Regions from separate parts of the Granulicella tundricola MP5ACTX9 genome, predicted to be linked through region 1. Evidence: predicted binding sites of a transcription regulator. Region 1 holds the regulator's gene; each other region holds the start of a gene.
The links. Region 1 encodes LexA, which represses DNA repair genes until DNA is damaged. Its sites were predicted from a motif close to CANTTCGCTTTTTATTCGC; they were not measured.
Positions count from the first base shown of each region.

Region 1 (9,634 bases):
CGAGCATGACTGGGAGCAGTTGCTGGAGCTTCGGGCGCAGGTGATGGCCAAGCTCGAAGTGCTACGCGCGGCTAAGTCGATCGGCAAGAGCCTGGAGGCGAAGGTGACGTTGACCGTCGTCATCGGTCCGGGACCGAGTCCGCTAAGGCTGCTGGATCAGTACACGACGGCGCTGGCTGAACTGTTCAACGTGTCCGAAGTCGACGTGCTGTTTGTTGAGAGTGCGCTGGAGACGCCGAGCTTCGAGATTGAGGTGCAGCGCTCTGCCGCGCCAAAGTGCGAACGCTGCTGGCGGTATATTCCTGAGGTCGGCGAAGACGACCGCTTCCCGACGGTTTGCCTGCGTTGCGCGGATGCCCTGGAAGCAATCGGGTTTGAGCCTTACCAGATTCCACCGCAGGATGCTGCGGGAGAAGGGGCGAGCCTCTAATGCCGATTACTTTGCTTCCTTCCGTGCCTCGCCGCCGCGATATGCGGCCTTACCTGCTGCTGCTGGCGGTGGTCGTGATCGTGCTGGATCGTTGGTCGAAGATCTGGATCGGAACTCATATTCCGAGTGGCCACTACATTACGGTCATCCCGAACGTCTTCCGGCTCTCGCATGTGTTCAATACGGGCGCGGCGTTCTCGTTATTTGCGGAGCTCTCTCCCGCGATCGTGCGGAACACGCTGATCGGTTTCTCCGTCATCGCTGTACTGGTGGTGCTGGGGATGATCTGGCGGGTTGGGCGGGTGTACTCGCTGACCGGGATTGCGCTGGCGCTGATTCTGGGCGGTGCGATCGGGAACCTGTACGACCGGATCAAGCTGAAGTACGTGGTGGACTTTCTGGAGGTGAAGATCGTTCACTACCACTGGCCGGACTTCAATGTGGCCGATTCCTGCATCGTGATTGGGGCTTGCCTGTTGCTGCTGGAGATCTTTCGGAATCAGCCGGTGGGTTCGGACGAGTAAGGCAAAGGCGTAACGCGGATAAGAAGGATGAAAGACGGATCAAGGCAGGATGTCACCGGGGTGCCGGGGGCGCTTGCCTTGATCAATTTTTATCTCCTTTTATCCGTGAATCCTTCCGGCGTTCTGGGCTGGATTGGCGAACGGATTGAGTTGATAAAGATTGATCAAAGCGATCAAGGCTGATTTTGTCTGCGCAGCTCCCCAACTACATATCCTCATGAGACTTATTTTCTCTTCTGTTTAGCCGTGCTGGTTGGTACTTTTGGGGCATGGATGGAGGTTGAGCCGCTGATTTCATTACGAAAGGGAAAATTTTGCTGTCTATCGAGCAACCTTTTCCTATTGCAAACAAGTTACTAAGACGATACTCTCGTACTCAATTCAGCGTGTCTGGTCTGACCAGAGGCGGATACTGCAATTCGAGGTTGAAAACGTCACCTATGAAGCTTGTTTCCTCCAGCATCCTTAGTTCGATCGTTCTCCTCGCAAGCGTGGCTCCGGCGTTTGCAGCGGCAGCACCCCATATTCGTCGCGGTCCAACCTCACAGCGTGCATTCAAGAGCCGTGCGGTTTCGAAGCCCGTGACGCGGTCTTCTTCCGTGAGCGGCATCAGCGGGGAGCGCGCGACGCAGATCCAGTCTGCACTGATCAAGCAGGGTTACCTGACCGGCACACCCACCGGCACCTGGGATAAGGAAAGCCAGGCTGCGATGGAGAAGATGCAGTCGGATAATGGTTGGCAGACGAAGCTGGTACCTGACTCGCGCGCGATCATCAAGCTGGGCCTGGGACCGAACTCGACCGCGTCCGCTGAGCCTGAGTCAATGGAAGCTCATCCGACGGCTTTGACAGAGAACACCTTCGCAGCGAATCAGTAGACATTTTTGTGGTGAAAGAAGAGGCTCCCTTGATGGGAGCCTCTTTTGTTTGCGGTCGAACTTTAGGCTTACTGGCCGATGACGTAGAGGTGGTCTTCCATGTCAGCGGTGGTGGCGGGCAGACGGCCAGGGCCGCCGAGGGTGGCGCTTTCCAGCCAGAGACGAAGCCAATAGTACAGGTCGAGCCGGAATGCCTTCTCCTCAGCTCTCTGCTCCAGGGGCTGATGCGTCGCTGCAATCACCCGTACATCCACGCGCATTGTTTCGTTGTCACCGACCCGTTGCAGCTCTCCATACTCCAGGAAACGCAGCATCTTGGCCTGTAGCGCCAGCGGCATCTCACCGATCTCATCCAGGAACAGCGTGCCGCCGTTCGCCGCCTCAATGCGTCCCGTCCTTGATTGCACCGCACCTGTAAACGCACCGCGCGTGTGCCCAAACAGCTCCGCCTCCAGCAGCGACTCTGGAATCGCCGCGCAGTTCAGCACTCCAAACGGCTTTCCCGCTCGCGCGCTTAGCCGGTGAACTGCCTTCGCCACGACCTCCTTACCCGTCCCCGTCTCGCCTTCGATCAGCACCGTCGCAGACCGTGGCGCAACCAGCCGGATCATCCTCGCCAGCTCCCGCATCGCTGCCGACTCGCCCACCATATCGGCAATGCCCGCCGCCCTGACCGACGCAGCCGCAGGAGCCTCTGCTGCCATTGGTGCCGCCGCCGGCAGAGGCAGCGTCTTTACCTCCGCCTCCGTCAGCTCCGGATACACCATCTCAGAAGCCACCGAAACCGCTGCAAGCGGCTCAGGGGAGGAAGGTGCCTGCACTGGCAAGCTCACCGGAGCCGGAGATGCTTCATGCGCCTCCCGGATCGCATGCAGCAGCTCGTGCCGGCGCGGACTTCGCCCGGTTGCCGCACCCCCAGTCGGTGCCCCATCCATCCGCAGCACGTCCATCAACGGATAGATCATCCTGAGCTGAGTCATCAGCTCCCCTGCCTCCAGGTCCGGCAGCCACTCGTCAATCAGCAACGCCTCAGGCTTGCCCGTATCGGTGAGCTCCATCGCCTCCGCGCCGCCGCCCGCCTCCAGCACGGTCCAGCGCAATGCGCTCAGAGACCGCCGCAGCCTTCCCCTCAAATCCACATCCGCACTGGCCAAAACCACTGTCCGTGCCCGAACCCCACCCTGCGGACTGCTGCCCGCTACCTGCGATATCAAACTTCCCATGGCCCCCTGCTTTCCCAAGTCAGAAAATGCTGCTAAGACTTCAATTTGTTCTGAAGCAACCGCACCTGATCCACGATGCGCTCGCACTCGGCGAGGCTCTCCTCGATCGCCGCGCCCATGCTCTCCAGGTCCGTATCCATCCGGCCCAGATAAAGCCTGCACTGCAACGCCGAAAGCGGCTGGTACAGATCATGGACGACGATTCGCAGCTCGCCCATCAGTGCCTTCATCCTGTCTTCGAGCCCCGCCCCGCCCGCCTCAGGCGCTGGCACGCGCGCCTAGTCCCAGGCCGAAGACACCGGCCCCGGGACCGCGCAGCGAACCCTGCAGCCCGTCCGGCACCGCCGCGCCCGGCGGCCTGCGCTCCGTGCCCATGGACATCATGTAGCCCTCACCACGCACCGTCTCGATCACCCGGTCAGCACCAATGCCGGACCGCGTTGACCCAAGCTTCTTGCGCAGGTAGTTCACATAGACATCCACTACGTTCGTCCCCGCATCCGGCGACATCTGCCACACCTCCCGCAGCAATTCACTGCGGCTGCACGTTCGTCCCCGTGCCTGCATCAGGAACTCCAGCAGGGCAAACTCCTTGCCCGTCAGCTCAATGGACAGCCCGTCCCGCGTCACCCGCCGATCGATCCGGTTCAGTTCCACGCCCGCATAGCGTAGCGTCTGATCGGCAGAGTGCTGTCGCCGCCGCAGCAGCGCCCTGCACCGCGCATTCAGCTCACTGAAGCTGAACGGCTTCAGCAGGCAATCGTCCGCGCCAAGGTTCAGGCACTTTACCCGGTCAGAGACCTGGTTCCGCCCCGTCAGCACCAACACAGACGTCCCCCCGAAGTGCCCATGCATCTCTTCGAGCACCTGGATTCCGTCCTTCTTCGGCAGGCTCAGGTCCAGCACCATCAGGTCTGGAGCATGCTCCATCGCATGGTCCAGACCCGCCTGGCCGTCGCCAACCAGTTGCACATCATGTCCTTCCAGCTTCAGGCCCTTTTGCAGAAAGATTCCCAAAGCTGCATCGTCCTCTACGATCAGTACCCGCATAATCAATTCCCCTTTTTACTCAAGTTGGTTGCGGCACATCTGGAGAGCACATTGTTCTGACCATCACCCTCAGTTCCGGTCGAGAGGGGCATGGGACTAACTCTCTTCCGCTCCATCAGGACAATCAATGCTTTGTTGAGTTCTGTGAGAGGTCCAATCCCAAATGGGAACCCGTTCCCAAATCAATCCAATTTGGGTCCACTTTTCCTACAACTTTTGCGGTACACCACTTTGATACTTGCAGTTCGCCTTTTATTCGCTACAATTGCGGACATGGCAATCACACGGCGGCAAAAGGAAGTAATCGACTTTCTCTCCGGCTTCACCACGAAGAACGGCTACTCCCCCTCCTACGAGGAGATCGCCTCCGGTCTTGGCCTCAACTCGCTCGCAACCGTCCACAAACACATCACCAACCTGCAGAACAAAGGCCTGCTCCAGCGCGCCCACAATCGTAGCCGGTCCATCGACGTGCTCCCCGCGCGCACCAGTAAAAAGGGCTTTGAGCGCCTGCCGCTGCTCGGCCGCATCGCCGCAGGCCAGCCTGTCGAAGCCATCGAGACCGCCGAATCCATCTCCCTCGGCGACATCATCGGCAACCGTGAGGTCTTCGCGCTCGAAGTTCGCGGAGACTCCATGCGCGACGAGCACATCGTCTCCGGAGATTACGTTCTCGTAGAGCGCACCCGCACCGCACGCGAAGGCGAGATCGTCGTCGCCCTCATCGACGGAGCCGACGCCACCCTCAAGCGTTTCTATCGCGAAGGCGCCATGATCCGCCTCCAACCCTCCAACAAGGAGATGGCCCCCATCTACGCCCCCGCCGCCAACGTCAGCATCCAGGGCAAGGTCCTGGGCATCATCCGCAAATACGCTTGAGACCTTCGAACGAGCGGCATCCCTCTGCTAGCATCGAGCCATGCATAAGCCCATACTTCTGGCTGCTTTCGCGCTGATGACTGTCTTCCCTGCTACGGCAAAACCTGCGGATGAGCTGATCCCCGCCGCCCTGCGTGTTTCGGCCCCTGATTTTACCCTCACTGACGTTCAGGGCAAACAGCTGACCCTCTCAAGCTACAAAGGTCAGGTCATTCTGTTGGATTTCTGGGCCACGACCTGCGGCGGGTGCAAGGTAGAGCTCCCCTGGTATGTTGATTTCGATAAGAAATATCGTCCCAAGGGTCTCGCCGTAATTGGTCTGGATATGTATGGCGAGACGCCGGAATTGATCAAGCCTTTCATGGCGAAGTGGAATATGAACTACCCCGTCGCCGTGGGCACGGACGCTCTTGGGGAGCGTTTCCACCTCCGGGAAATGCCTCTGACCCTGCTGATTGATCGAAACGGTAAGATAGCCGTCTCGCACGCCGGCATCGTGGATAGAGCGGCTTTCGAAGAAGCCATCAAACAGCTCTTGCAGTAGAGATTTAAGCCCTCCCGTAATTTAGGAAAGACCTACGGAACAAACTGAAGCTCCCTGCCGTATCTTTCTCCGTCACCCCAACGGAGCGAGCATGGCCCCCAAAAAGAAATCCCGCAAAGTCCTCTACTTCAGCATCTCGGCCGTCGTTCTCGTCGGTGTCCTCGGCCTCACCGCCGTAGCCCACGGCCACTCCGGCGCCATCGATCCCGCGCAGCTCGTCCGGGTGGAACGCACCGACATCGCCAAGTCCGTCGTCGCCACCGGCAAGGTCCACCCCATCACCCAGGTCGAGGTCAAATCCAAGGCCTCCGGCATCGTCACCCAGCTCTCCACGGACATCAACGACACCGTCCGCCGCGGCCAGGTCCTCGCCCAGCTGGACCAGCAGGAGATTCTCGACCAGGTCGCCGCCCAGAAGGCCACCCTCGCCGCCGCAGAGTCCAACGCCCACGCCGCCGAGTCCGCCATCGTCCTCGACCGCGTCAACGCCGAGGCCCCCGACCTCCCCATGATCAAGCACACCTACGACCGCGCCCGCCAGATGAACTCGGACGGCGTAGTCTCGGCCCAGGCGCTTGACGACGCGCAGCAGCGCTACCTCGCCGCCAACAATACGCGCGACAAGGCCTTATCGCAGATCACCATCGACACCGCCAAGCTCCGCCAGGCGCAGGCGCAGGTCGCGCAGGCAGAGGCCGCCCTCAAACAGCTCCAAGAGCAGCTCAGCTACACCACCATCACCTCACCTATGGACGGAGTCGTCCTCTCCCGCGACGTGGAAAAGGGTGACGCCGTCAGCTCCATCCTCGTCCTCGGCTCCACCGCCACCCTCGTCATGACCGTCGGCGATATCCACCAGGTCTACGTCCAGGGCAAGGTAGACGAGGCCGACATCGGCAAGGTCTACATGGACCAGCCAGCCCGCATCAAGGTTGAATCCTTCAAGGACAAAACCTTCCTCGGCAAGGTCACCCGGATCGCTCCGCTCGGCGTCGAAAAGGATAATGTCACCACCTTTGAGGTCCGCGTCTCCATCGATAACCCCGGCGGCGAGCTCAAATCCAACATGACTGCCAACGCCGAGATCCTTCTTGACGAACACAAAAACGTCCTCGCCGTCCCCGAGCAGGCCGTCAAGTTCGACAAGGACCGCAAAGCCACCGTCGAGATCCCAGACAAGACCCAGAAGACGGGCCGCAAATTCGTCCCCGTCGTCGCCGGCCTCTCCAATGGCAGCAAGGTTGAAATCGTCTCCGGCCTGAAGCAGAACGATCAGGTCATCCTGCAACAATAGCGTTCAAAGTTTAGGATCAAATACCCCATCTGTTTCCAGTTCAGAAAAGGACAAAATCATGCTCATTCGCGCTCTCGCTCTCTCCTCCGCCCTCCTCATCACGGTCTCCGCCCACGCGGACGGCAACTTTGACCGCACCGTTACTGTGAACGGTCAGTCTGACCTTTACGTCTCCTCCAACTCCGGCCACATCCACATCTATCCCGGCTCGGACTCGGAGATCCACATCAAGGCGCACCTCAAGGCCGGCGGCTGGAACCACAGTGAGGGCGGCGACGTCGAAGACCGCATCCGCCGCATCGTGGACAATCCTCCCATCCAGCAGTCCGGCAACACCATCCGCGTTGGTAACGTCAGCCCGGAAGACCGCAAGCTCTTCAACAACATCAGCATCGACTACGAGATCTCCGCACCCAAGTCCGTCGCGCTCAACCTCCACTCCGGTTCCGGTGACGTAGATGTGGATAACCTCGGCCGCTTCCTCAAGGCCGATACCGGCTCCGGCTCCGTCCGCGCCCACGGCATCGGCGGCCCGTCTGACCTCCACACCGGCTCCGGCGATATCGAACTCCAGCAGCAGGCCCCCGGCGAGGTCAAGACCAGCACCGGCTCCGGCTCCATTCGCATCAACGGCCTCAACGGCAGCCTCCAGGCGCATACAGGCTCCGGCGATATCGAAGCCAATGGCTCCCTCACCGGCCCTGCCACGCTCCAGTCCGGCTCCGGCTCCATCCGCCTCCATATTGGGCGCGACGCACACTTTGATGCCGAGGCCTCCACCGGCTCCGGCAGCATCCGTATCTCCCAGCCCGGCGCACCCCAGGGCTCAGATGAACGCCACCACGTCTCCGCCTCCATCAACGGCGGCGGCCCCAGCCTTACCGCACGCACCGGCTCAGGCGATATCGAGATCAACTAGGCCATCCCAACCGGCAGCATCCCTCCATTACGATAGAGGGATGCTGCTCATCACCCCGCAACTGCTCGTCTTCGATCTCGACGGAACCCTGATCGACTCCCGCACCGACCTCTGCAACTCCGTCAACGCCACTCTTGAGCACTTCGGCCAGCCGGCACTACCGGAGAATGTAGTTGCCAGCTACATCGGCGATGGCGTCCAGATGCTCGTCCGCCGCGCCCTTGGCCACGCCCATATGATTGCCGCGGGGGCAACGGAAGATGCCGCTCCGAGCCCGCACGACGACGCCCTCATCAACGAGGCCACCCGCTGGTTCATCTCCTATTACCACGACCACAAGCTGGACTTCACCTACGTCTACCCCGGTGTCATCGAGTCGCTTGAGCAGATCCGCTCCCAGCGCCCGGATCTTCCCATGGCTGTCCTCACCAACAAACCCGTCCACCCCTCCCGCGACATCTGCAGGCACTTCGGCATGGATCGCTTTTTCTTTAAGGTCTACGGCGGCAACTCCTTCGCCAACAAGAAGCCCGACCCCGCCGGCCTCCACATCCTGATGGGGGAAGCCTCGCTCCTCATTGGAGACGCCATCACCCCCGGACAGACCGTCATGATCGGCGATTCGCACGTAGACGTAGAGACTGCCCGCAACGCAGGCACCCATGCCCTAGGCTGCACCTTCGGCCTATCCCCCCAGACCCTGGCCCTAGCCAAACCAGACGTATCCGTAGACAGCGCCTTCGACTGGCCCTCCGCCCTCAACCTCTAGCACCCACCCAAACTGTCATTCCCACCGTAACCGTCATTCTGAGCGCAGCGAAGAATCTCCGTAGCTGCTTTTGCGGTTGCTTGTTCTTGTAGTGCTTGTTCTGGTTGTCATTCCCGAAGGGAACCTGCGTTAGCTTTCGCTCTCCACTACCGCCCCTTCAACCCCAGCGCCCCCACAACCCCCAGATCCACCATCGTCCCGCCACTCCCCTTCGTCACAATCCCAAAGTCCCCCTGGTAGTCCCACATAGCCCAGCAAATGTGCTTGCTCTCGAGCGCCGTCCTCATATCGCTGATCCAAGTATCCCGAGACTTCGCATCCGCATAAGTCCTGTACACGCCAAACTCTCCACAATAGAGCGGCACCCCACGCTTCTGCGCCCAGTCCGCCGCCGCGGCAATCTCCATCCCCACCCGCGTAGCATCCCAGTGGTCATAGCCAAACCGCTGCACCCACAGCCGCACCCGCTCATCCTGCTCCTGCCCCAGCACTTTGCCGATCGTCTGCGGCGTAGCCGGATACGGCACCCCACGCAAAAATATCCAGCCCTGCGCTCCCCAGTTAGCCCCCTGGTGCGTAAACCAGAACGGCTCGTAGTCGTGGAAGGTGTAGATCACGTTCTCATCCCGCACCGGCTCCAAAGCCAGCAGGGTATCGATCCCCGAATAATTGGAAGCCGTTGCCAAAATCGTATGCTGCGGAGCCACACTCCGTATCCGAGCCACCGCCCGAGCCTGTATCCCCTCCCACCGATAAAGGTCCGTCATCGTAGGCTCATTCAGCACCTCAAAGAAGACCTTCTCCGGATCGGTCCCGGCAAAGTGCTTCGCAAACTCACTCCAGAACGAGAAAAAATTCGCCGCACCATCCTCCCCATTCGCCAGCTTCCCAACAAAGTCCTGCCCGGCATGAACGTCCAGCACCACATTCAGCCCCGCAGCCTCAAGCTGCGCCACCGTCTTATCCAGACGAGCCATCGCCTCCGGCCTGAGCGCCCCACTCATCGGCATAGCAATCAGCGGGTCAGGATCGATACTCACCCGCACATGATCGAATCCCAGTCCTTTGATCAGCTTGAAGTCATCCGGAGTCGTAAACGACTCCAGCCGCCCAGCCGAGTAGTC
Region 1 covers NC_015064.1:1,713,572-1,723,205, reverse strand. Annotated here, with positions in the region: gene ileS (isoleucine--tRNA ligase) at 1-430, shown strand, start outside; gene lspA (signal peptidase II) at 430-954, shown strand; gene ACIX9_RS25675 (hypothetical protein) at 982-1,137, shown strand; gene ACIX9_RS07400 (peptidoglycan-binding domain-containing protein) at 1,395-1,832, shown strand; gene ACIX9_RS07395 (sigma 54-interacting transcriptional regulator) at 1,901-3,055, opposite strand; gene ACIX9_RS07390 (hypothetical protein) at 3,088-3,327, opposite strand; gene ACIX9_RS07385 (response regulator transcription factor) at 3,314-4,105, opposite strand; gene lexA (transcriptional repressor LexA) at 4,379-4,984, shown strand; gene ACIX9_RS07375 (peroxiredoxin family protein) at 5,025-5,528, shown strand; gene ACIX9_RS07370 (efflux RND transporter periplasmic adaptor subunit) at 5,620-6,822, shown strand; gene ACIX9_RS07365 (DUF4097 family beta strand repeat-containing protein) at 6,881-7,741, shown strand; gene ACIX9_RS07360 (HAD hydrolase-like protein) at 7,782-8,510, shown strand; gene ACIX9_RS23640 (glycoside hydrolase family 5 protein) at 8,657-9,634, opposite strand, start outside.

Region 2 (9,634 bases), 710 kb from region 1:
CAGCTTCCCTGCTGCTGCGAGGAAGGTCAGCGATTGCAGAATGCCGGTGTCTTCCATGGCGGTGATGGTGTAGGTGGCCTGGCCTTCGGTCTGATAAGAGACCCAGCGGGTGGCGCGTTGGCTCATGAGGCGGCCGTGGAAGAAGGTGGAGGAGGAGAGTTCGTCTCCTCGCAGGACCTTTGGGGCTGACTGCGCTGGGCTGAACTGTGCTCGGCGTTCGGTGATTTGGGGGGTATCTTCGAGGATGATGTTGCGGGTGAGGTTGAAGGCTCGTTCGATCAGGGTGCTGTTGAGTTGGAAGACGATTCCGTCGTCGTTGTTGAAGCGGGCGGCGCGGGGGGCTTCGTAGGGAGTTGTTTTGCCGATGGGGATGAAGCCGTCGGGCCATTCGGCTGGGATCTCGCGCGCGTCGAGTTCGTGGGTGAGGTCTCCGTCTACGACGTAGTCGGGGAGGACTACGGAGGCGAGAGACGCTTGTGTTGGAGTTGCTCCGGCTACTCCGGTGATGAGGAAGCGAGCGTTTGTTAGATCGAAGCGTGGGTCCAAGCCTAGTGCCATGACTGAGGCGGCGGCTCTTGCCGCGCCTACCCCGGTTGCCAGGGCGAGGGTGCCGGCTCCGTCGGTTAGGAGGGGGCGGTAGGCGGCTTCCAGTGGGATGGTTTGGGTTAGGTTGTTGCGCTGGCGGAAGAGGGTGAGTTCGCCGGGGACGGGGCCCTCATTGAGCGGCCAGTCGGGCTCGAAGGCGGCTATGAGGACCAGCTTGATCCGCTGCATGCTAGACGCCCTTTTTCATCGGTTCCCAGATGAACTTGTGGATCTGGAGGGAGAGGCGAGCGTCTACGCCGTCGTGCATCATCCACTCGACCAAGGTACGGGGGTCCAGGGTGGCGTTTTCGACCGTGCGTAGGGGGCTGGGGTTCTTGGTGAATGCTGGGCTGAGGAGGACGCCGGCGGCCAGGTCGTTGAGGCGATGCTCGGCGATGAAGGCTCGGGCGAACTCGTAGTCGGCGCGGTTGGTGAGGACGAACTTGACTTCGTCGTTTTTGGTGAGCGTCTCTAGGTTTGAGAGGCGGAAGCTGTTGGCTGCGGCTCCGGCACCGGGGCACTTGACGTCCACGATCTTGTGGACGGCTTTGGGAACGAGGTCCAGGGGGCGCTCGCCGGAGGTCTCCATCATGAGGGTGTAGCCCTGGGTGAGGAGGACGTCCATCAGGGGGAGGAGTTCTTTGGCATGGAGCATGGGCTCGCCGCCGGTGAACTCGACCAGCTTGCATGGGGCGAGGGCTTCGATCTGGGCGATGACCTCTTCCTGCGTGAAGGGGTTGCCACCGGTGAAGGTGTACTCCGAGTCACACCAGGCGCAGCGCAGGTTGCAGCCGGCGAAGCGGACGAAGATGCAGGGGAGGCCGGTGAAGCTGGATTCGCCCTGGACGGATTTGTAGAGTTCGATTAAGTGCATAAAGGCAAGTGCAAGTGCGCCCTTGCGCCGGGCGGGCGGTGCTTCGCACGGTTTTGGACGCTTCGCGTTTCTAGAGGCTAGTTATTCGTAGTAGCGGGCGAAGCTGGTGTCGGTTTCGTAGAGGGTGCAATCCTTCACTTTGACTCGGCCTTGCGTCATTTCATCGAGTTGCGTTGCTGTGTTATCGAAGAAGTAACGAGCCAGGTTCTCGGCCGACGGGTTGATCTCGTCGAAGGGCTTCAGGTCGTTGATCATCTGGTGGTCGAGGTAGTCGACCACTGGCCGCATGACCTGCTTGAGGAGCTTAAAGTCAAGCAGGAGACCGGCCTCGTCGAGCTCTGCGCCGACGAGGGTGACGAAGACCTTGTAGTTGTGGCCGTGGGGGTTCTCACACTTGCCTCGGTAGTTGCGGAGGTAGTGGCCGGAGGAGAAACCGGCCTCTACGGTGACTTCAAACATTCAGGTGCTTCCCTTCTTTCGGTCAGCCGGTGTGAGCACGGAGACGGTATACCCTCCCCCGGAAAGTATCTAAAGTCTTCAAAAGAAAGGAGTTAGATCTGGACTAGACGGGGTAAGGCTGTGCAAAGTCTTCAAAACAAGAGGCTTATCCGCAAGATATTGATGCGAAGGGCTTTAGGGGCGATTCTTTCGTGCAGTCTCTCGTTTTGATCGCTAATACCATTTTACAGGAGTGGCGGGAGTGAATATGCCAACTATTTTTTTGACGTAAGTGGCTTGGAATGAATTAGTTATGGAATTTTTTGAGTCTCGAAGGGCTTGACATGCAAGTTTGGCCCAGAAATGACGAAAAAAAGTTTGCAAGTGTGGCGGCCAAGGCGAAGGAGGATTAGCGGCGGGTAGAGTGAAGGGCTTTCTTCCAGCTGTCAGCTACCAGCCATGAGCTGCCAGCTTGCGTGGTGGCGGGTCAGGCTCCGGTTTGCTGGAGGGCTTGCTGTAGGGCGGGAATGCCGCCGGAGCGGATGGCTCCGTGGCCGGCGGCGAAACGGGCTATGTCGTAGGTGAGGAGCTTGCGGGCGCTGGCGACGGCGGTGGGTTTGTGCCAGGTGGCTACGTTGGGGAGTGGGAAGAACCAGGGGGCGTAGCCCGAGACGGCGAGACGACCGACGCAGACGAGAGCGTCTCCGGTGAAGAGAGTGCCGTCGCGCTCGTCGAGGAAGGAGAGGTGGCCGGGGATGTGGCCGGGGGTCTCGATGACGCGGAGGGAGCCGAAGAGCTCGCCTTCTGCGAGGAGGTGAGTGGGGATGGATTTTGTGCCGGGGAGGCTGCCTTTGATCTTGGCCTGAGGTTCGCCGGGCCGGAGAGATTTGTTGGGTTTGCGCTCAAGGAGAGGGAGGCTGCGGGCGCTGGCGGCGAGTTGAGTGTCCGGGCCTAGTTTTTTCATGAGAGCGTCGAGGGAGCCGACGTGGTCGCCGTGAGCGTGGGTGAGGAGGATGCGGCGGATGGGTGCGCCGGCGGTGAGAGCGGCGGCGAGGATGGCATCTGTGCTTCCGCCGATGGTGGTGTCGATGAGGGTGAAGGAGTCGCCTTCCGGGGAGGACTCACGAACGAGATAACAGTTGCAGAGACCGAAGCGGGTGAGCTGGAGGGAGTTGGGGGTGATCTGCGTGGTCTTCATGGGGGGATTGGATGCGGGGTGAGGTTTGTAAGGACAGACAACGACAGAGGCAAATACGGAGGTTCTGAGCTTCGCTCAGAATGACGAACTAAAACAAAAACAAACCACAGCAAAAGCAACGGCGAGAAGCAGATTCCCTTCGGGAATGACAAACAAGTGGCAGCAGCAACAGCAACAGCGACGGCAGCTACTGAGGTTCTTCGCTGCGCTCAGAATGACTAGGTTTGGAGATTAGCGTTTGCGGCGGAGTTGGCGGGCCTGCTCGGCGCGGCGTTCGGCTTGCTCGAACATGCTGGTGAGGGTGCCGGCGAGGGCGATGACCATGGAGAGGACGAGGAAGGCGATGGACATGGTGCGCCAGAGAGCCACATCGCCGGGGGAGCCGGGCTGCTGGGCGATGTTGGAGAAGGAAACGCCGAAGCAGACGAGGCAGAAGAAGAGGAGGGTGCCGGCGAGGATGTAGAGGTTGCGTCCCATGAGTTATCCCTAGTTTATGCGGGAGTTCCCTGCTTTGGCTGCAAAGAATGCTTCTACATCTTCTATGGACTGGGTGACGGTGTAGGGCGGGAGGGAGTCCAGGAAGACTTTGCCGTAGCGCTGGCGTTGGATTCTGGGGTCTAACAGCATGAGGACGCCGCGGTCGTTGAGGGAGCGGATGAGGCGGCCGAAGCCTTGCTTGAGGGTGATGACGGCGGCCGGGATCTGGAGATCGAAGAAGGGCTTGCCGCCGGTTGAGGCGATGAGGTCCATGCGGGCTTTGAGGATGGGGTCTGTGGGGACGCCGAAGGGGAGACGGTCGATGATGACGCAGGAGAGCTGCTCGCCCTGGACGTCTACGCCCTGCCAGAAGGAGCTGGTGCCGAAGAGGACGGCGTTTGGGGTGTCTCGGAATTGCTGCAGAAGCACATGGCGGGGGGCTGTGCCGTGGAGGAGGAGTGGGTAAGGGAGTTCGGCCAGGAGGCGGTCGTGCATGAGGCGCATCTGGCTGTAGCTGGTGAAGAGGACGAAGGCTCTGCCTTTAGTGATTTCGAGGACTCGGCGGATGCGTTCTACGGCGTGCATGGTGAAGTCTGGCTCGCGTGGGTCCGGCATGGACGGGGGGAGATAGAGGAGGGCTTGTTTGGGGTAGTTGAAGTGGCTGGGGACGACGAGTTCCCTGTTGAGCGTGAGGCCGAGGCGGCCGGTGATGTGGGTGAAGGGCGAGGTGCCTTCGGGCGCGGCGACGGTGAGGGTGGCGGAGGTGAGGACGACGGTGGGGTAGCAGTCAAAGAGCGAGGTGGTGAGGAGGGTGGAGACGTCGATGGGTGTGGCCTGGAGCTGGGTGTTGTAGATCTGCTGGGCGGGGCCTCGGGCGAGGTTGCGGACGCCTGAGCCGCCGGCGCGGCGCTCGATCCAGAAGACGGTGTTGGGGTCGTCGGATTCCAGGAGGAACTTGAGGTGCTGGCGGATGTCTTCGGTGCGCTTGATGAGGCCTTTGGTCTCTTCTACGTTTTTGACTTGCTCTAGCTCAGAGGTGAGGCGCTTGAGGGCGTTGGTTGCGCCGATGTAGGCGTCGCCTTCGGTTTCGAGGTAGTCGGCGCGGTGCTCAAAGGGCATGCGGCCTATGGGCTGGTACTCGGTTGTGGGGAGGGAGGCGAAGAACATCTTGCTACGATCTTTGAGGATGGCGCAGGCGGATTCTATGGCTGAGGACGAGGCCTGCTTGGCGCGGAGCATGATCTCGACGTCGCGGGTGAGCTCGTCGATGCGGGCGTTGGAGAGGCCGATGCCGAAGTAGTTGGAGGCGATGTCTTCGAGCTCGTGGGCTTCGTCGAAGATGACGGCGGAGGCGTCTGGGAGGATGCCTGCGTCAGGCGCGCCGGCGGCCTGCTGCTTGATGTTGAGGTCTGCGAAGAAGAGATGGTGGTTGACGATGATGAGGTCGGATTCAAGGGCCTTGCGACGCATCTGGGTGATGAAGCATTGCTCCCAGTCCGGGCAGGTGGTGCCGAGGCAGGCTTCTGTGCGGGCGTCTAGTTTTGACCAGAGGGCGGAGGTCTCGGGGAGGTGGTCTAGTTCAGCGCGGTCACCTGTTGGGGTTGTGCGCTCCCAGGTGGTGATGTGGTGGAACTGTTCGATCTCTTCGAGGCCGCTGAGGAGTGGGGAGTCACGGAGTGCGTAGAGCTTGTGCTTGCAGAGGTAGTTGGCGCGGCCCTTCATGTAACAGACCTTGAGGGGGCCGTAGTCGTCTGCGAGCATGGATTCGAGGAAGGGGATGTCCTTGAAGTAGAGCTGTTCCTGAAGGTTTTTTGTACCGGTGGAGATGATGACGCGCTGGTTGTGCTCGCGTGCATGGCGGAGGGCTGGGAGGAGGTAGGCGAGGGTTTTCCCGGTGCCTGTGCCGGCTTCTACGATGAGATGGCGCTTGTCTTCGAGGGCGGATTCTACGGCTTTGGCCATGTCGTACTGGCCCTTGCGATGCTCGTAGGCGAGGGAGGACTTGGCGAGGATGCCGCCGGGGGCGAAGAAGTCGTGGAGGGTCGGGAGCTTCTTCGGCCTGGCGGACGTGGGGGACGGGATGGGTGGGGCGGTGGACACCTTTGGCTATGATAGCCGGGGATTGTGGAAAAGCGAAGAGAAGGCGTAGTGGGAGAGACAAAAGCTAACCACGGAGGGCACAGAGAAAGACGCTGGGGACACGGAGGTGGAGGTGAGGTTTAGGAGTTTTGGAAGGTGACGCAGATGCCGTTGGGGTCGTGGGCTGCGAACTCGGTGGTGCCCCAGGGTTTGGTGGAGAGGTCTCCATTGGGGTGGATGATGCCGCCGCGCTGCTTGTAGGCAGCGTAAAAGGCTTGGATGTCTTCTACTACGACGCGGACCATGGTTTGCTCGCCTACGGTGCGAGCGACGATGGGGTCGGTGATGCGGGCTATGTGGAGATGGGTGTTGTCGCAGGCTATGCCGGCGTAGGTGGGTGGGTTGGCGTCGGCGTGGGTGCGGGTGAAGCCGGCGATGGTGGTCCACCAGTCGAGTGAGGTCTGAACGTCTGCGGCGGGGAGGATGGGAATGGCGAGTTTGATGGTCATGATGGGGGCAGGATACAACGGTGACGCCGCTGGGGGCGATAAGTTTCTATAATGGAGAGTGATATGTCTGCGCTTTGACTGCGTTGGGCTTGGGAGATTGGGACGATGGCAGCGAAGAAGGCAGCGAAACGGTTAGGCAAGAAGCACAGGCAGGCGAGCACTCGGCCGCATAAGGGTAAGGCTCCGAAGTCTGGGGTGACGACGGGCGCGACGCGGATTGGGGCGGTCGATCCGAAGAAGCGGAAGATCATCGCGACCAAGAAGGCGAAGGTTGTCGCGGAGAAGCGCATCTCCAAGCGGTCGCCGGAGTTTGAGGCGAAGCGGACGATCACAGGGGACGATCCGGAGAAGACGGTCGGGAAGAACTCAGCTAAAGTGCCGCAGGATCGTCCGATGCGTGAGCCGAGACGGCCTTCCGGGCGGATTCTGGCGGGGCCGAAGGACGATGACGACTGGCGCGAGGCGGAGTTGGCAGCGCTGCAGCAGTCTGTCGTGACGGAGAGTGCGGCCAGCCTGGCGCTGCCGCTGATTGCGGTCTGCGGGCGGCCGAATGTTGGGAAGAGCACCTTGTTCAATCGGCTGACGGGGTCAAGGCGGTCGATTGTGGGGGATGAGCCTGGGATCACGCGCGACCGGATCTATGGCGAGATTGAATGGCAGAATGTGAAGGCTCGTCTGGTAGATACGGGCGGCGTGGTGCCGGATGATGAGGCGCTGATTCCGAGCGAGATCTTCCGGCAGGCGCAGGTTGCGCTTCAGGAAGCGGACGCGATCGTTATGGTTGTGGATGGGCGGACGGAGCTGGCTTCACCGGATATGGAGCTTGCTCGTCTGCTGATGAAGGGCGGGAAACCGACTTTTCTGGCGGTCAACAAGATGGACTCCGAGTCGATGTATGCGGCGGCGGAGAACTTCAGGCGGCTCGGGTTCAAGAACGTGCTGCCGATCTCTGCGGAGCATGGGTCGGGCATTGGCGATCTGCTGGATGAGGTTTTTGCGGTGTTGCCGGAACCTGCTGAAGGCTTGGAGATTGAAGAAGAGCCGGAGTTTGAGCCTTTCGACGAGGAGATTGAGGCGGCTGAAGGCGAGGAGCCGGTTCGGGTCAGGACGCAGCGGACGCATGGCGAGTATGAGTCGCGCGAGACGAAGGTTGCGATCATTGGGCGGCCAAATGTGGGCAAAAGCACGCTGCTGAATGCGCTGACGGAGACGGATCGTGCGATCGTATCGCCGATTGCGGGAACGACGCGCGATGCGGTGGACGAGATCGTCGAAAAGAAGGGACATATCTTCCGGTTTGTGGATACGGCAGGAATCAGGAAGAAGGGTAAGACCAAGATGATGGCGGAAAAACTGTCCGTCATCATGGCTCGGAAGCACCTGGAGGCTGCGGATGTGAGCCTGCTGGTGATCGATGCGCAGGAGGGTGTGACGAACATCGACGCCAACATTGGCGGGTATGCGCATGAGAGCGGGCGGTCGGTGATCATCGTCATCAATAAGTGGGATCTGGTGACGACGGCTCGGACGGACGGAAAGCCTGCTGCGGATCAGAAGGCTTATGCGCAGCAGGTTCGTGATGCGCTGAAGTATCTGGACTATGCTCCGCTGCTGTTTATTTCGGCTGGGCCGGAGACTGGTGGGCCGAAGGCGATCGAGCAGGTGTTTGCGAAGGTTGAGCTTGTGGCGAGGGAGCGACGCAAGCGCGTGTCTACCGGAATGATGAACAAGTTCCTGGATAAGGTGGACTTCCAGCGGGCGAGCGTGCCGATGAACAAGCGCGTGAAGATCTACTACATGACTCAGGCGCAGGTCGCTCCGCCTACGTTTGTGCTCTTCACTGACAGAGACATCAAGATGCACTTCTCGTTTGAGCGGTTTCTGGCGAATCAGATCCGGGAGGCTTTTGGGTTTATCGGGAGCCCGATCTGGTTCAAGATTCGGGCTCGGAATAAGAAGAAGGTAGAGGAGTAGAAGCCGTCAGGCGAGAGCGGGGTCCATCGGGAGGGATGGGCCGTCGTCTTCACCGGGTGATGGGGGGGTGGGGGGTGGGGTGAAGGTATAGGCAGGTGGTGCGGGGGGCTCGAGGATGTCACCGAGCATGGGGTAGCGGCCGCCGAGGAAGTAGATGCCATAAGCTTCGAGCAAGGTAAGCAGATAGCCGAAGGTGCCGATGGACCAGTACATCGTCAGGGCGATAAAGAGGATGTAGAGCAGGATACCGCCGACGATGAGCAGGATGTAGGCGGGCGATCCTTTGTGAGCGCCGGTGATGCCCGCGATCATGGCTCCGATGAAGATGATGATCCCGAACGGGACGAAGATGATCAGGTTGGCAAAGTACTGCATCACGAAGCCAATGATGGAGAGAGCAAACTTCATGAGCAGGTACAGGATGATCTGGACGGGGTCGGCTGCGATGACGTCTACGCCACGGCTGAGTGCCGCGAGAAGCGGAAGTTGCTCCAGCGTGTAGAAGGGCAGGACGAAGTCATTGAGCAGCGTGGCGAAGAGCTTAAGCACGAAGAAGACCAGGAAGAACATGGCGTAGAAGCCGATCATCTGCGCCATGAAGGCGTGGAAGAGGGCGGGGTCGGGGGGCTGGCCGGGGGTGGCCTTAGGCATGCTCGCGATGCCGGTGAAGAGGCGGCGGCCGGTGGTGAGGAGGATGGGGGCCATGACGGCGGTGAGGACGATACCGATGCCGACCTTGAGGCCAAGCCAAGGCCAGATGGTGCGGCTGTAGCGTCGCCACATGGGCGCGATGAACTTGCCGCGCGTGACGACCATCTCAAAGTGGACGAGTTCCATGCGGGCGCCGAGGTAAAAGAAGGCGAGGAAGATGAGGGTGAAGACCGTCGCCAGGGCTAGGTAGGCCAGGAGGGCGGGGCGGGAGGAGGAGGCGTGCCACGGGAGGGCGGCGAAGGCCAGGGGTACGGGGAAGAACATGCTGCCGGCGAAGGCGAGGTAGGACGAGGCGCAGAGCTTCCAGGTGCGGCCGGCCTTGAAGGGCTGGAAGAGGGTCTGGTGGGTGCGGGTGAAGGCGGGGGCTATGGCGTCGATCGGGTTGAGGCGCTGCATGCGTTAGGGGTTCCCTCTCCGTCCTCTGTGCGATCAGGCGGGACGTTGGGAGAAGAGTAACGTACGCGGGGCTTTGGGGCTACAGCGTTGTTTGGGTGCGCCATTGCTGCCAGGCGGTCAGGGCTCGCTCGCACTGGATGCGGTGGCGCTCTTTCTTGTCACGGATCTTTTTGCGAAGGTCCTCTTCGAGGGGGGGCAGGAGGTCGAAGGTGATGTTGGCGGGTTGGAAGCGGTTTCCCTTGCCTCGGTCTTCTGCGTGGGTGATGTAGTGAATGAGGGAGCCGTGGGCGGTGAGGCGGGGGCATGGGACGGGGGTTCGGCCTGCGAGGAGGGCGGCGGCGAACTGGCCGGCGAGCATACCGCTGGCGATGGACTCGGTGTAGCCCTCTACGC
Region 2 covers NC_015064.1:1,006,679-1,016,312, reverse strand. Annotated here, with positions in the region: gene ACIX9_RS04265 (purine-nucleoside phosphorylase) at 1-774, opposite strand, end outside; gene ACIX9_RS04260 (7-carboxy-7-deazaguanine synthase QueE) at 776-1,459, opposite strand; gene queD (6-carboxytetrahydropterin synthase QueD) at 1,541-1,918, opposite strand; gene ACIX9_RS04250 (MBL fold metallo-hydrolase) at 2,385-3,095, opposite strand; gene ACIX9_RS04245 (hypothetical protein) at 3,327-3,572, opposite strand; gene ACIX9_RS04240 (ATP-dependent DNA helicase) at 3,582-5,672, opposite strand; gene ACIX9_RS04235 (VOC family protein) at 5,792-6,160, opposite strand; gene der (ribosome biogenesis GTPase Der) at 6,266-8,134, shown strand; gene ACIX9_RS04225 (DUF7544 domain-containing protein) at 8,141-9,241, opposite strand; gene trmFO (methylenetetrahydrofolate--tRNA-(uracil(54)-C(5))-methyltransferase (FADH(2)-oxidizing) TrmFO) at 9,321-9,634, opposite strand, start outside.
Region 2: a site for LexA is predicted at 5,705-5,723, ahead of ACIX9_RS04240 (ATP-dependent DNA helicase). Genes of this name have one in related genera too.

Region 3 (9,634 bases), 390 kb from region 1:
AGCCACCGTAAAGTCCACCCTCAAACAAATCGACCGCGTCAACGAAGAACTCCTGGCCACAGTCTTCGCCCACTAACTACGCCGTCATTCCCACCACGACTGTCATTCTGCGCGTAGCGGAGAATCTCCGTAGTTGCCTTTGCTGTTGCTTGTTCTTGCCGTTGCTTTTGCCTGTTCTCCCCCACCCATGCTCAAACTCCTCCCTCTCCTCCTTCTCATCCTTACCCCGCCCCTCCACGCCCAACACCCAGACAACGCCCTCTCCGAAGGCGAAGTAGAAAAACTCCGCGAGTCCGCCCCCGAACCCGCCGCCCGCGTCCTCCTCTTCTCCGCCTTCCTCGACCAGCGCGCCAAAGAGATCCTCACCCTCACCACAGGCCGCCGCCACGCCGGCCGCGAAGAAGACATCCACGACCAACTCGAACAGTTCTCCTCCATAGCCAACGATCTCGAAGACAACCTCGAAGACTACGCCCCCCGCCACAAAGACCTACGCAAGTCCATCCCCAAGCTCCTGGCCGCCACAGACCGCTGGCAGACAGCAGTCAAAACCCCACCCGACCACGACGCCTACAACGTCTCCCGCCGCCTTGCCCTGGAAGCCATCACAGACCTACGCGAAGACCTGACCAAGCTCCTCGAAGACCAGAAAGCCTACTTCCAACTCCATCCCCCAAACAAAGAAAACAAGCAGGACTCCAAGCCCGAATAAGCATTCATCCGTTCTTATCCCGCTTTTATCCCACTTATCCGCGTTGCGCCGTTCACCAGGGACCACCTCGTCCGTCCGCCCCACATGCTAACCTGAAAAAGTCGTGTCCGTTCTCCTAGCCCCACACCTCATCCCCATCTTCGAGCACGAGTACCGCGAACTCCGCCCCCGCGCCCCCATCCCTCCGCTCGACATCCGCTTCCGCCGTTTCACCTCTCTCAACACCACCATCCGCCTCCGCGAAGGCAAGCTCCTCGTCCGCCTCTCGGACATCCTCGAGCCCTCCCCCGCCTCCGTCCACCACGCCATCGCCCACATCCTCCTCGCCAAGCTCTACCGCAAGCCCATCACCCCCGCCCACTCCGACCGCTACCGCCGTTACGTCTCCTCGGAGCCCGTAGCCCGCCAGGCCGAGCACATCCGCACCACCCGCGGACGCAAAAACATCTCCACCCCCATAGGCCACCACTACGACCTCGACGAAGTCTTCGAGGCCATCAACCGCCGATTCTTCCACGGCTTGCTAGGCCGCCCCACCCTCACCTGGAGCGCCCACGCCGCACGCCGCATGTTGGGCCACTACGACTCCGCCCACAACACCATCGTCGTCAGCCGGGTCTTCGATCGCCCCGACACCCCTCGATGTGCCATCGAATACCTGCTGTATCATGAGATGCTCCACCTCAAGCACCCCGTCCGCGTCAAAGCCGGCCGCCGCTGCGTCCACTCCCGCGAGTTCCAGGCCGAAGAGCGCCTCTTCCCCGAGCTAGAGCAAGCCAAAGCCTACCTCAAGCTCCTCTAGGCAAACCAAACCGCCATGCAATGAACCTCATCGCATGGCGGCAGTCGCTTTACTTGTCCGTATAGGGCTTGACCTTCCCGCAGTCCGCGCCCAGATACCGGGTCGTCCCTTTGGAATCTGTCACCATCTTGCCCCCACCCGAACCGGACGTCGACATCTCCATATGCACAGTCGAACTCCCCTTCTCCTTCGACTCGAACACCGTCTCACCCTTCACCATGGTTGTAGAGCGGCCCGTGCACGTCATCGCAAACGTCATACCCGTAGCGGTCACCGTCTTATCCGTATAGGTGCAGTCTTTACGGGGATTCTGAGCCCGCTCCATGGTCTTCTGCCACGACTCCGGCGTCAGACAGCTCTGAACCGTGATCGTCCGAGTCCCACCCATCATGCTCGGCATCCCCGGCGGCAGTTGCATCGTAATCACGCTGGTTGTCTCCCAAAGCCCCATCTTCATCGGCGCCTCTTGTGCGGGCGCAGCACTGCATAGAGCGGTCAAAGCCGCCATGGTCAGAAAAAAGCGCATAACTCTCCTGGAAAGTGTGGTTTAGCTACGTTGGCCCGGAATCGACCCAATCATACCCCACCTTCCCTGGAATCAACCAGCACTTTCCGCCTCACCCACCGGAGCCCAGGCAGTCCCCTTCGCCATAGCCGCTCCCATCACCAAAGCCCCCACCACCACACTCCCCAGCGCTGCCACCTGCGCATTGCTCATGCTGTGCCCAAAGTAAAGCTTCGGATTGATCCGCCAGAACTCGACGATAAACCGCTCCGTCCCACTCAGCACCAGGTAAAGCCCCGTCAGCCACCCCACCGGCCTCATCCTCTTCCCCACCTGCCAGATCACGAACGCCAACACCATCGCCGCCACAAACTCCCATAGCGGAGTAGGCAGCACTAGCGCCCACCTCGGGCTCGGCGGCACCAGCGCATCCGCCTTCATATGCACGCCCCAGAACGTACCTAGCGTATTCCGCCCATAGTCCCCATCCCCGCTCGTCAGGCACCCAATCCGTCCCACCCCATACCCCACAAACGCCGCCGGAGCCGCCAGGTCGAGCATCCGCACCCCACCCACCCGTATCTCCGTCCCCTTGAACTTAGCCCCGCGCCCCTGGATCACGAGCATCCCAATCCCACCCAGCAGTCCGCCAAACCACGCAAACCCCGCCTGGAACCAATGCAGAAACTCCATCACAATCTGCCCCGGATGCCCCCAACCTGGAGCCGTAACCATCTTCATCGCCCGCACGAGCTCCGCCGGATCCTCCAACTCATGCCAAAGCTTCGCCCCAATCACACCGGAGATCACCACCATCGCCACAACATTCAGCGCATCCGCATCCACGCCATCGCGCAAAAACGTCCTGTGCAGCACCACCGCCGCCACCACTGCGGCCAGCCAAAGCAAAAGTCCAAACGTCCCCAGGTGCAACGGACCGATATTCAGATACGGATACATACGCCTCGCACGGCGCTCCCGTTTTTGCATTTCAGGGAGTTCGCCAACACCAAAGTATATCGCCCCCTCAATCGAGCCCTTTTCCCACCGCCCCGCATGCGCTACCCTGATGCAATGTCGAACACCAGCACGCCCGTCTTCCCCTCCGCCACCACCATGGACATCCTCTTCTCGCGCGAGCAGATCGCGGAGCGCGTCGCCGCCATCGGCGCCCAGATCTCAACCGACTACGCCGGCCAGTCCGTCGTCCTCATCGGCGTCCTCAAAGGCGCAGCCATCTTCCTCGCCGATCTCGCCCGCGCCATCACCGTAGACAACACCTTCGACTTCGTCGCCGTCTCCAGCTACGGCCGCGCCCGCGTCTCCTCCGGCGCAGTCAAGCTCATCAAGGACATCGACAACCCCATCGAGGGCAAGCACGTCATCCTGGTCGAAGACATCCTCGACACCGGCCTGACGCTCTCGTACCTGCGCGGCCTCATGCTCCAGCACAAGCCCGCCTCCCTCAAGATCGCCACCTGCCTCGACAAGCCCGAGCGCCGCCTCGTCCCCATCGAAGCTGACTACACCGCCTTCTCCATCCCCAACCGTTTCGTCATCGGCTACGGCATGGACTACGCAGAGGTCTACCGCAACCTCGCCGACATCCGCCTCTTCCCAGAAGAAGTAGCCGGCCACTAAACCCGAAAACGCGCCCCCGCTGTTGCCGTTGCTTTTCTTGCTTGTCATCCCCGCAGGGGACCTGCGTCTGCAGTAGCAGTTGCCTGTTTCACGCCGTCATTCTGCGCGAAGCGGAGAATCTCCGTTGCGGCCTTTGCGGTTGCTTTTGTTGTTGGCGTTGCTGCTGCTGCTGCTGTCGTGGTCCGTTTCAAGCCGCCATCCTGAGCGCAGCGAATTGGGGCTAAGCCCTGCGTTTGAGCGCCCCGTAAGAGAAGTTCGGTAACCGTCAGGACCCCCTGTATTTGCATTTGCCGTTGCCGTTGCCGTTGCCGTTGCCGTTCGGATTAGAGGTGGGCTTCAGCCCACCGTCAAAGTCCGCATGAAAATCCAGGCCGTGGGCTGTAACAACCGAGAACCCTCCCTGATACCATCGCTCCAAATCCACATCGCGAGAAGATCATGAAAAGATTCTGGATCGCAGCCCTCCTCATCGCCGGCACATTACCTGCCCTCTCCCAAACCCCACCCTCACCAGGCTCAATCGAAGCCCACCCAACCTGGCCCCAATCCACCACCGACGCCCTAAAAACCGTCGACGGCACCATCTCCGCCCTCTATGCCGCCATCAGCGGACCAGCCGGCCAGAAGCGCGACTGGAACGCCTTCCGGTCCCTCTTCCTCCCGGACGCCCGCCTGGTCGTCACCCGCGTAGCAGGCGTAGCTAACGCAACCAAAACCGACGCCGTCATCCTCTCCGTCGACGACTACGTCAACCGCGTCAGCACCCGCTTCGAGACCAGCGGCTTCTTCGAACGCGGCATCGCCTCCCGCAAAGAGGAGTACGGCGTCATCACCCACGTCTGGACCACCTACGAGTCACGCCACAAAACAGACGACCCCACCCCCTTCGCCCGCGGCATCAACAGCGTAGAACTCCTCAAGGCAAACGGCCGCTACTACATCGTGCAGGTCATGTGGGACAGCGAGCGCCCCAACAACGAAATCCCCAAAGAATACCTCCCGAAATAAGCCACCCGCCCGATACTAAAATCGCCCAAAGCGAGCCCGCACCATGCGCCAAGGATTTACCAGAAGACCGAAAGCACTCGAGGCCGCCCCGCCCGATCAAGTCAAGAACTACATCACCCCAGGCGGGATCGAACGCCTCAAAGCCGAGCGCCACTTCCTCCTCACCAAAGATCGCCCCGCCGTCGTCCAGGTCGTTGCCTGGGCCGCAAGCAACGGCGACCGCAGCGAAAACGCCGACTACCAATACAGCAAGCGGCGCCTTCGCCAGATTGATGGACGCGTCCGTTTCCTGACCAAGCGAATCGAAGCCGCGGAGGTCATCGATCCGGAAGCCCCCAGAACCGGCCAGCGAGCGACAAGAGCGTTCTTCGGAGCCACCGTCCGCTACGCCAACGCCGCAGGCATAGTGCGAGTGGTCAGCATCGTCGGCACGGATGAAGTCAATCTGGACCGCAACCACATCAGCTGGGCCTCACCCCTGGGCCGCGCCCTCATGAAAGCCGGAGAGGACGACGAAGTCGTTCTCCACGCCCCCGGCGGCACAGAAACCCTGACGGTCCTCGAAGTTCGCTACGAGCGCATCGCAGTGGAACAGTTCCAGCCACCACCCGAGTCCATAGCCTCGACCGGCCAGCCCGAGAGATAAGTTCAAGTAAGCGTCCGCCATCGCAGCGTTGTTTGTCACTTCATAGGGGACAAACGTATGCCGTTGCGTTTTGTTTGTCATCCCCGAAGGAGATCTGCGTTTGCCGTTGCACTTGCCGCTGCCGCTACTGCCGTCGGCGTTGCCGTTGCCGTTCGGATTAGAGGTGGGCTTTAGCCCACCGTCTACATTCAAGAAGAATCCGGGCCGTGGGCTGTAACAACCAAGCCCTCCATACCAAGCCCGCACGAACCCGCAAAGCACACCTAAAAGAACACCATCGGAAGGGGACGGCTTCAGCCGTCCCAAACAACGACTTCTGGGGACGTCTCACTTTGTGATCACGACAGGTGACCGTGCCGTTCCCATATCGCGCGGGCTCTCCACACCTTTGGGGGGATTGTCACTGTCCTTGAGATCCTATACGCTTTGGCCATGTTCTCCATGCCGTGGCCTATGCAGGTCTGGGGTCTCTTCTCATTACTTCAACCGGAACTCTCGACGATCATTACCTTGCCAGTACTTTTGGCACTTCTTTGGTCCCGTCATGACGCAGGTGGGGGCACCAGCCTGCGCGCGAGAAGGATGAAGCTTGCCATATATGTTTTTGCCATATATCCCGTCGTCAGCTTGATCCTTTGGATGCGTACCTTCCCATCCCCTTACATCATTTCGCCGTCTTACTGCGTTCTGGAGCTGATTCTCGCTGCGTGTAGCGTATTTCTGGCTTTTACAGGAACGGGCGTAGGACGACGCTCGGTAATCGTCGCATCTCTAGTCCTTGTACCCATCGCCTTGAACGCACTTCTGTTTCTCACCATTGTCATCGGACATCCGTTCTCAAGGAGAACACCTCATTCCGTACACCGATCGTCTTTGGGGCGTCCGGGAGAATAAGCGCCGACAATGACTCCAGTCTTACAGCTTCATGACCACTGAGGCCAACAAGCTGATGAGCCGGGTGCATAACTCGCATGTCGGTTGTGCACTGGAGACGACTCACTAAACCTTCTTCGCGGAAAACGGGGTTTTCGGAAATCAACCAACTTATTCCCCGTCTTACCCTACCGCACCCCCACCGGCATCCCCGGCAACCAATAAGGCTCACCCGCCGGAATAAACGTCACCGTCACCCCGGGCACCACCCCCCTAAGCCACTCCGCAAACCTCTCCATCCCAATCTCCTCAGAAGTCTCATGCCCCAGCAGAATCAGCCCCTTATGCCGCCCCTGCAACATCGCATCCCGCACATACTCCACCGTCTCCCACTCGCTGGCCTCCCCCGCCACCAGCACCTCCACATCATCCCGCTCCAAAGCCCGCACCTGCTTCTCCTCCCCTGAAGCCCCCGGACGATACGCCACATTCGTCACCCGCATCGCAGGATCACCCACCACCCGAAAGATCCTGGCCCCAAACTTGGCTTGTAGATCCTGCGCCAGCCCCGCCAGCGTAGTCGGCGGCAGCGTAAAGAACATCTGCTCCCCCGGCTTCTTATACTTCTCCCACCCAGCCTTCTTCACCCACCCCTCCGCGATCCCATCCGGCACCCGCAGATGCCACGTATCGTGCAACCGGAACAGCACGAGATGATGCTCCTTGATATAAGCGATCTTCTCCAGGTAAACCGGGTCCTTCACAAACAGCGCCGAACTGTCCTGGTGGTTATAAAAACTAGGCTCATGCGTGATGATCAGGTTCGCTCCATCGGCCACCGCCTTCCGCAGCACGGCCATCGTCGGCGTAAAGGTCGTCGCAATCCCCGTCACCGGCGTAGCCGGGTCACCCGCCTTGAATGTATCGACGGTGCCCGCCGGAGCCGTCACCCCCAGCCCCACCCGAACCTTAGCCATCACCTCGTCCGCCGTCATCCTGGGCCCGGCCTGCGCCCAACTTACAGCCGCCGCCCCGATCATCCCCAACACCAAACCCGTCCGAATCATCATCCCGCCATTCTTCCCGCACCCGCGCCAATAAAGCAAATCCAGCCGCTACAAACTATTTTTCGCGAAAAATGGGCCAAACTCGCGTGTCAAGCCCCCCGAACACAAAAAAATCTTGTAACCAACATGCAATGAACAACATAGCCCTCAAAAATAGTTGGGGTATTTACCCCTTTCGTTTTAGTAAAATAGAAAAAGAGAGAAATTCTCCCACCCCCTCAACAACTCCACATTCGCCATCACTTCGCCTTGGACATCTGCGTCTAATGTGAAAGATGTAGCAGGCCAATTTGGCTTGAAATCCATAAACATCCTGCAATGAATACTTTGCGGCTATTACCTCAACAATATCAATAGAATTAAGACTTTACAGCGCCAGTCCAAACCAAGTCCAGACCTAACTTCAATCGATTGAAGACTTTACAGAAAATTGCCGGGGTGGGGCGTACCCCGGAGAAAGCAAGATCCTGACCACCCAGGAAAAACTCGAGATCCTAGCCGACGCCGCAAAGTATGACGCCTCCTGCGCCTCAAGCGGAGCCAAGCGCGCCGGTAACGGCAAAGGCATCGGCCACTCGGACGGCATGGGCATCTGCCACTCCTACACCCCCGACGGCCGCTGCGTTTCGCTCCTCAAAATCCTCCTCACCAACGTCTGCACCTACGACTGCGTCTTCTGCGTCAACCGCGTCTCCTCGGACATCCGCCGAGCCCGCTTCACCCCGGAAGAGGTTGTCAACCTCACCCTCGACTTCTACAAACGCAACTACATCGAAGGCCTCTTCCTCTCCTCCGGCATCATCCAGTCGCCCGACTACACCATGGAGCAGCTCATCTCCGTAGCAAAGCAACTCCGCCAGGTCCACAACTTCGGCGGCTACATCCACCTCAAAGCCATCCCCGGGGCCTCCCAGCTCCTGATAGACGAAGCCGGCCTCCACGCCGACCGCCTCTCCGCCAACATCGAGCTCCCCACCCAGCAAGACCTGGTCCAGCTAGCCCCGGAAAAGAAATCCGCGATCATCGAATCCACAATGTCCCAGATCGCCGTCCGCAAGGACGAAGCCGACGAAGACCGCCGCAAATCCTCGCTGGCCCCCAAGTTCGCAGCAGCCGGCCAGTCCACCCAGATGGTCGTAGGCGCAACCCCCGCCACCGACCGCCAGATCCTCACCACCGCCACCCATCTCTACGGCCAGTACAAGCTCCGCCGCATCTACTACACCGGCTTCTCCCCCTACCCGGAGGCCGACGCCCGCCTCCCCCTCAAGGCCGCCCCATTAATCCGAGAACACCGCCTCTACCAGTCCGACTGGCTCATGCGCTTCTACGGCTTCCAGGCCTCAGAACTCACCACCGAGTCCCAACCAGAACTCAGCCTCACCGAAGACCCCAAGACCACCTGGGCCAGGACTCACCCCGAGTTCTTCCCGGTAGATGTCAACACCGCCCCCCGCGAGTCCATCCTCCGGGTCCCCGGCATAGGCTACCGCAACGTAGAGCGAATCCTGAACATCAGGAAGTACCACGCCCTGACCAGGGAAGACCTCCGCAAGCTAAACGTCCGCCTAAAGCAGTCCCTTCCCTACCTCATCACCACCGATCACCTACCCTCCTCAATCATCCCCACCCCAGAACCCACACCCGAAGTCCAACTAGACCTCTTCGCCCCCACCAGCGCCCTGACCGGCAGCGTGTAGCATCACACCACCAGCATGAAGCGCCTCCTCATAGACCCCGACTTCGAAGCCTGGCGCATCACAGCCCGCGAGCAACTCCACGCCGGCTACCACCCCGATCAGCTGGACCTCCAAGACGCCACCGCCCCAACCTCCCTCACCCTGGCCCTGGAGGCCGACGAGCCCCCCACCGGCCCCCCACTCCCCCGCCCCACCATCTCAAAATCATTCCTCGAAGCCGCCGGTTACGTTGCCGTCCACCGCGACCCGCAGCGCTGGAACCTCCTCTACCGCATCCTCTTCCGCCTCCAGTCCAACCGCAACCTCCTCGCCCTCGAGACCGACGACGACATCATCCAGCTCACCCGCCTCGAATCCCAGGTCAAGCGCGACCTCCACAAGATGCACGCCTTCGTCCGCTTCCGCAAGGTCCTCGAACCCTCCGACCCATCCGAGCGTCCCACCGTCCTCGACGAACCCATCCCAATCGATCCAGACCCCCACGCCCATCACCTGGTCCTCGAAACCCCCACCCCCTTCGGCCCCATCAAGACCGAACTGGAATCCTGCCCACCCGAAGACATCACCCCGGACGCCGACTGCGAACACTTCATCGCCTGGTACCAGCCCGACCACCGCATCCTCCCCCTGGCTGCTCCCTTCTTCGCCGAGCGTTTCGCCATCATGCACTGGACGATCCT
Region 3 covers NC_015064.1:2,107,540-2,117,173, reverse strand. Annotated here, with positions in the region: gene ACIX9_RS09125 (hypothetical protein) at 1-76, shown strand, start outside; gene ACIX9_RS27360 (hypothetical protein) at 188-712, shown strand; gene ACIX9_RS09115 (M48 family metalloprotease) at 816-1,514, shown strand; gene ACIX9_RS09110 (DUF3617 domain-containing protein) at 1,564-2,040, opposite strand; gene ACIX9_RS09105 (prolipoprotein diacylglyceryl transferase) at 2,113-3,009, opposite strand; gene hpt (hypoxanthine phosphoribosyltransferase) at 3,094-3,660, shown strand; gene ACIX9_RS26375 (hypothetical protein) at 3,926-4,084, opposite strand; gene ACIX9_RS09095 (hypothetical protein) at 4,099-4,668, shown strand; gene greB (transcription elongation factor GreB) at 4,712-5,314, shown strand; gene ACIX9_RS09085 (Nif3-like dinuclear metal center hexameric protein) at 6,376-7,257, opposite strand; gene ACIX9_RS09080 (putative DNA modification/repair radical SAM protein) at 7,665-8,954, shown strand; gene ACIX9_RS23705 (UdgX family uracil-DNA binding protein) at 8,970-9,634, shown strand, end outside.
Region 3: a site for LexA is predicted at 7,484-7,502, ahead of ACIX9_RS09080 (putative DNA modification/repair radical SAM protein). Genes of this name have one in related genera too.